DNA from 2 places in the Stenotrophomonas sp. 86156_Sma genome. Region 2 is predicted to be linked to the other one. Evidence: riboswitches for the same ligand, from Rfam matches in the RefSeq annotation. Region 2 holds a riboswitch; the other holds the start of a gene.
What was found. A riboswitch is a leader RNA that binds a small molecule or an ion and turns the genes downstream of it on or off. The one in region 2 is predicted to bind cobalamin.
Positions count from the first base shown of each region.

Region 1: another riboswitch for cobalamin. It lies ahead of btuB (TonB-dependent vitamin B12 receptor); the one in region 2 lies ahead of ACZK33_RS01160 (epoxyqueuosine reductase QueH).

Region 1 is NZ_CM151157.1:557,441-560,827, forward strand. It holds gene gph (phosphoglycolate phosphatase) at 1-30, shown strand, start outside; gene btuB (TonB-dependent vitamin B12 receptor) at 172-2,013, opposite strand; cobalamin riboswitch at 2,129-2,351, opposite strand; gene ACZK33_RS02545 (histidine phosphatase family protein) at 2,494-3,072, shown strand; gene ACZK33_RS02550 (TfoX/Sxy family protein) at 3,164-3,387, opposite strand, start outside.
Region 2 is NZ_CM151157.1:268,081-271,467, reverse strand. It holds gene ACZK33_RS01165 (patatin-like phospholipase family protein) at 1-1,311, opposite strand, end outside; cobalamin riboswitch at 1,439-1,653, shown strand; gene ACZK33_RS01160 (epoxyqueuosine reductase QueH) at 1,815-2,501, shown strand; gene pncA (bifunctional nicotinamidase/pyrazinamidase) at 2,557-3,183, shown strand.

The DNA.
Region 1 (3,387 bases), 290 kb from region 2:
CTGCGCGAGTTGCCGGGGTTGCAGGGCTGATGCAACGGACATCCCTGGTCGCCGGCCGGTAACCCGGGCTGACGCAATGGGTAGTGCCGGCCGCTGGCCGGCAACCCGGGATGCGTTGCCGAAGGTCATGATGTTGCCGGCCAGCGGCCGGCACTACCATGACCGTCGCGGTCACTTCGGCTGGTAACGCACGCTCAGCTGGTACTCGCGGCCCGGCTGGTTGAACCACGCCACGGTTTCATACTTGCGGTCGAACACGTTGGCGGCGCGCGCCAGCAGTGACCACGACGGTGTCAGCGCGTACTCGGCGCGCAGGTCCAGCGTGCCGTAGCCGCCAACCTTCACCGAGTTGCTGGCGTTGTCATAGCGCTTGCCCGCACCCTGCACGGTCAGGCCGGCGCGGACGTCACCGAAGCGGCGGTCGACGTCCAGGCGCGCGGTCTGCTGCGCACGGCGCGGCAGCCAGTTGTCGAACTGGGTGCTGCCGTGGGTGCGGTTGCGCGGGTCGGTGTAGCTCAGCTGCGCGTTGATGTCGAAGCCGGCCAACAGCACGCCACCGGTCAGCTCGGCACCGCGGATGCGCGCCTTCTCCACCTGCTGCATCTTCATCGTGGACGCATCGTAGGTGATCAGGTCATCGATGCGGGTCTCGTACACATCCAGGCCCCAATGCCAGCCCTGGCCCTGCTGCGAAACACCGAGATTGGCGCTCTTGGACTTCTCCGGGTTCAACGTCGGCACCCCGCTCCACGGGTCGTACAGGTCGCTGAAGGTCGGCGCCTTGAACGCAGTGCCGTAGCTGGCATTGACGCGCAGGCCGTGCTCCAGTTCCATCGCCCAGCCCACGCTGCCGGTGGCATGGTTGCCGAACTGCTGGTTGTCGTCATTGCGCGCGCTGGCCTGCAGCTGATGGCGGCCGAAGCGACCCTGGTACTGCACGAACACGCCGGTGTTGCGGCGGCTGTCGACGAGATATCCGGCGCTGCTGCCGTCCAGGTTGTCTTCGCTCCAATCCACGCCTGCACTCAGCAGCTGGCCCTCGGCCACGCCGAAGTCGCCCTGCAGCGAGGCGTTGTCACGATGGGTCTGGGCGCTGCCGAACACCCCCGGTGCGCCGAAGTTGTCCGACTCGTTGTCACTGCGGCCGACGTTGGCGGTGAACGCCAGGCGCTCGGACGGGGTGTAGCGCACCTTGCCGGCCAGCACCTGCTGGCGGGTTTCCGAATAGTTGTAATAGCCGTCGTAGTGGTTCTTGCCGTCGGCGCGCAGCGCGCTGCCTTCCACGTTCCACTGGTCGTTGAAGGTGTAGCCGCCACGCAGGCTCTTGGACAGGTTGCGGTAGCCGTCGCGGTCGGGTTCGTCGGCGAAGCAGCCGGTGAACAGCGTCGCCGAGCCGCGGCAGGCATCGATGCCATCGGAATGCTGGTAGGCGATGTCGGCGCCGAACCAGCCGCGTTCGGTGCCACCACCGATGCCGCCGCTGGCTTCGCGCAGGCCGTTGCTGCCGCCACCGAGCTGGAAGTGCGGAGCAAAATCGCCCTGGTTGCGTCGGGTGAAGATCTGGATCACGCCACCGATGGCGTCGGCGCCGTACAGGCTGGACTGCGGGCCGCGCACGATTTCCACGCGTTCGATCTGCGCCAGCGGCAGGTCCTGGTACATGGCCAGGCCGAGGTCGGCACTGTTGATGCGCACGCCATCGACCAGCACCACGGTGTGGCCCGAGTTGGTGCCACGCAGGAACAGCGAGCTCTGCTTGCCGAGGCCGCCGGCATTGGTCAGGTTGATGCCGGCACGGCCGCGCAGCAGCTCCTGCAGCGAGGTGGCCTGGCTGGATTCGATCTGCGCGCGGTCGATCACCTGGGCCGGCGCGATGCTGTCCTGCAGGGCGATCGGGGTGCGGGTGGCGGTGACCAGGATCTGGTCGAGCGCGGTGGTGTCATCGGCGGCCTGGGCCAGCGCGGGCAGGGCGGCCAGCACGGCCAGGGACAGCATTCGGGACTGCAGCTTCATGGGGGACTCCAGGTGCCACGCACGCCCGCGTGGCGAAGGGGAGGAGCCGCGAAGGCAGGCATGCGCCGACGCCGCAGCGCATGCTGCGGTCATCCAGCGCCATGCCCACCGCATCGCGACCTGAGGCTTCCTGGCCGGTCTCCGGGCTCGCCGCCGGGTGGCGTGAGGCCACCGTCCAGGCGCCTTCCCATGCCTGCGGCACAGTGGCGGTGTTGCCTGGAACTGACGTGCTTACCGTTGCGGGGGCAGCGCCGGCCTGGCGTGGAATCACGCGTCACCGGCTTCCCGTTTCAACCTGCCGGCCGTGGCCGCAGGTCACCTGGAAGTGCGCGCAGTCTACGGCATCGCAGGCGGCCCGTAGCGTCGAGCCTGCTCGACTGCCTTTGCTGTGCCCTTAGAATGGTCCCTCGATCCCGTGGTGCCGTTGCCGATGTCCGCCCGTTTTCCGCTGTTCCCGCGTTGCCTGTACAGGACGCACGCATGATCCTCGACCTGGTCCGCCATGCCGGCAACGGTCGCGATGAGTTCCTCGATGGCCGCAGTGATCCACCGCAGCTGGCCCGCCTGCCGCAGGAACTGGTCGACGCCTACGCTGCGCAGCCCTGGGAGCGGGTGATCAGTTCGCCGCGGCTGCGCTCGCTGCACACGGCGATGGCCCTGGCCACGCCGCGTGGGCTGGACGTGGAAGCGGACGAGGAATGGGAAGAGCTGGATTTCGGCGATTGGGACGGGAAGTCGCTGTTCGACCTGCCGGAGGACGCATTGGCGGCCTTCCATGCCGACCCGCATGCATTCCCGCCGCCGAACGGCGAAAGCTGGGGCCACTTCGAGCGGCGCATCGCGCGCGCGCTGGATCGCCTGCTTGATGATGACGATCCCGTGCCGACGCTGGTGGTCAGCCACGGCGGCCCGCTGCGCATGGTGCTGTCACAGGTCTGCGGCCTGCCGATGTCGCTGTGCTGGGCCCTGCGTATTGACCACGGCACACGCCTGCGGGTGTGGCTGGAGCGCGGCGAGGTCGGGCTGGTGGGCGAACTGCTGGAGCTGCAGCAGCCCTGACCGCACTCGCCGGGCATGACCCGGCGCTACCGATCCCGCATCACAGTGGTAGTGCCGGCCGCTGGCCGGCATCCCCAGGAACGCGGAGGCCTCAATCCTCGTCCGCGCGCTCGGCCACGCTGTCCTCAGCGTCGTCGTCAGCATCGAAGCGCTGCTCATGCACCGGGCCCGAAGCGGGGCCGGCCGCCTTCAGCGGATGCGCAGCGATGCGCGCTTCGTAATCCTGCACCAGCGCCTCACGCTGCGGCTCGCTCAGTTCCTGCCAATGGCAGTCCAGCAACGCGCCTTCCAGTGAATAGAGCAGGTTCAGGCTGG
Region 2 (3,387 bases):
GCCGTGGCGGTTTTCGGTGGGCAGGAACACGGCGTGTTCCAGCGCCTGGCGGCCACTGCTGCCGTGGCTCACGTCTTCGGCATGCTGCGGGTAGACCAGATTGATGGCGAAGGTTGGCCAGCGCGGCAACGCGGCATCGAACAGATGGATCGGGAAGTTGCTGCTGATGCCACCATCGGAGAACCAGCAGATGCGGAACGCGGTGATCACCGGTCCGCAGGTCTGCCCGGCACTGGTCAGCCCTTCCATGCTGTCGGCGACGTTGTGCTCCTGGTCGGCCGCAGGTGCGGTCGGTTCGCAGCGACGCTCGCGGCGCGAGGGCTCATGCAACGGCACCGCGCTGATCAGCAGCGGGAAGCTCAGGCTCATGCGCGTGGCCACCAGCACCGGCAGCTTCGGGCCCTGCGGCAGGTGGTAGTACCGGCGCCCTTCCACCTCCAGCGGCGGGCCGGCCTGCGTCACCAGCCACTGCACCACGCTGGCCGGGAACAGCTGCTCGAACTCCTCGCGCAGGAACCAGAACTGCGCGCCGCCCAGCGGCAACGTGCGCGGCTCGTTGTGCGACACACAGGTGGTGATCATCTGCAGGCTGATCGCATGCGGGCTGTCCGGCTCGCCGGCATAGCGCGGCGCATCGTGCAGGTCGGCGAACGTGAGCGGTGCATCCAGCGGCTTGCCGGACAGCTGCTGCAGGCACTCGTGCAACCATTCGGTCAATGCCGGCGTGCGTGCATCGCGGCCGAGGCCGCTGCACAGGCCCAGCAGGTTACGGCGCGCCACCCGCGCTATCCGCAGCGCGGCACCGGCCACGCCGGCACCGTACGCGCACAGCAGTGATGGCAGCAGCGTGGCGGCCACGCCGCTCCAACCGCCGCCCCACCAGCCCAGGCCGAGCAGCAGCGCCAGCGACACCAGCACCTCCAGTGGCGCAATCTCGAACACCGCGATGGCCAGGCACAGCAGCTTGTGCGGCAGGCGGGCATTGCCGGTCAGCACCACCAGCAACCGGTAGGCGGCGCGCGCGCCCCGTGCCGGCTGGAACAGGCTGTAGATGAAGCCGCGCCGCGACAGCTGCGCCGACACCGCCGACAGCCCGCCGTAGCCGGCATCGCCGGGCAGGTGCTCGCCGGCCTGCTGGCGGCGATCACCGCATGCCGCCGCGGCCGCTACGGCTGCAGCGATGGCGCCGGCCGAGGTGCCGCCGATGCTCTTGAATCGATACTCGCGCGCCAGCGCCAGTACCGCATTTGGGTACACGATGCCGCTGGTGATGCCGCCTTTCATGACCAGATCGCAGTACTTCGCCGCCACGAGCCACCTCCCGTCTGTCGGTGCCCAGTATGGCAAGAGGCGCTCTCACAGCCTGAGAAGCGAGCCACAGCCCTGCGCTTTCATTGGCCCTTGACCATTGCCCTCGACGCGTCCACCGTGGGCACGCCGAAGGTATCCCTGCCGTGGCATTGATGACGGCAGGGATTTGAACGGGAATCCGGTGAAGGCGCCTTGCGCGCCCATTCCGGAGCTGCCCCGCAGCGGTGAATGGAAACGAATCCTGCCAACAGCACTGGGCTCACGCCTGGGAAGCGGCAGGTAGTAGGTGGGCTGCGGCCCGTGTCCATCAGCCCGAATACCGGCCCCGGCCGGGGGACACGACCGTCCCCTGACTCGACCTGGAATCTCCGCGGGGAGGTTGCCGGGGCCGTCGTTGTCCTGCGCCTGCAGGCGGTGCGGCCGCGTGCGTCCTGTTCACGGTTTCTGGCCAGACCTGTTCACCCACGCGCTGATGCATGGGCCACCGCCGTTGCCGGCGGTCCATGCGGTACCTGACGATGACCGAGCTCCAACGCCCCACCCTGTCCCTGCCCGAAAACGGCCAGCGCCTGCTGCTGCACTCGTGCTGCGCCCCCTGCTCCGGCGAAGTGATGGAGGCGATCACCGCCTCCGGGATCGACTACGCGATCTTCTTCTACAACCCCAACATCCACCCGGTGAAGGAATACGAGCTGCGCAAGCAGGAGAACATCCGCTTCGCTGAACAGCACGACATCCCGTTCATCGACTGCGACTACGACACCGACAACTGGTTCAGCCGTGCACGCGGCATGGAAAACGAGCCCGAACGCGGCATCCGCTGCACGATGTGCTTCGACATGCGCTTCGAGCGCACTGCGCTGTACGCGCACGAGCACGGCTACGACACCATCAGTTCGTCGCTGGGCATCTCGCGCTGGAAGAACATGGCGCAGATCAACGACTGCGGCATCCGTGCCGCGTCGCGCTATGAAGGCCTGCAGTACTGGGACTACAACTGGCGCAAGGGCGGCGGTGCCAGCCGCATGATCGAGATCAGCAAGCGCGAGCAGTTCTACCAGCAGGAATACTGCGGCTGCGTGTACTCGCTGCGCGATGCCAACCGTCACCGCCGCGAGAATGGCCGCGAACGGATCAAGATCGGCCTGCTGTACTACGGGCAGGACGCTGAGACGCCGCAGGGCGATTGACGTGTGGGCATGGGGCGGCCACGCTGGTCGCCCCTTCTGCTGTACCGGAACTGCCATGACCGCCCTGCCCGCCGATGTCGCCCTGCTGGTGATCGACCTGCAGCCGGACTTCATGCCCGGTGGCGCGCTGGCCTGCGACCAGGGCGATGCGCTGGTGGCACCGATCGCCGATCTGCTGGCACAGCGCCGCTACGGCACCGTGGTGGCGACCCAGGACTGGCACCCGGCCGACCACGCCTCGTTCGCCAGCCAGCATCCCGGCCGACGGCCCTTCGAGACCATCCTGCTGCACGCGCAGCCGCAGACCCTGTGGCCCGACCACTGCGTGCAGGGCAGCGCCGGTGCCGTCCTGCATCCGGGCGTGGACTGGACCGTGGCCGACCTGATCCTGCGCAAGGGCACGCGCCAACAGGTGGATTCGTACAGCGCCTTCCGCGAGAACCATGGCCCCGATGGCGAACGCCCGGCCACCGGCCTGGCAGGCTGGCTGCACGAACGCCGCATCCGCGAAGTGCACGTGTGCGGCCTGGCCCGCGACTACTGCGTGCTGTGGAGCGCGCAGGACGCGGTGAAGTCCGGCTTCCGGGTGAAATTCCTGTGGGAGCTGACCAAGCCGGTGACCGACGCCAACGACGCGATGGTGCGTGAAGCGCTGGGCAAGGCGGGGATTTCGATCGCCTGAGGCGTGACCGCCGGGCATGGCCCGGCGCTACCGCGCACGTCGCTTATGCCGCTTGCGCGCTCCTGCCCACGACAACACAATCGATTCATCCAGCCCCCTAACTACGCCCCCCTACAGATCGCGGGACGGCCGAACCGGGGGCTTTTCATTGGATGAAATCAGGATTCGGTAGTGCCGGCCGCTGGCCGGCAACCTCGGGATCTC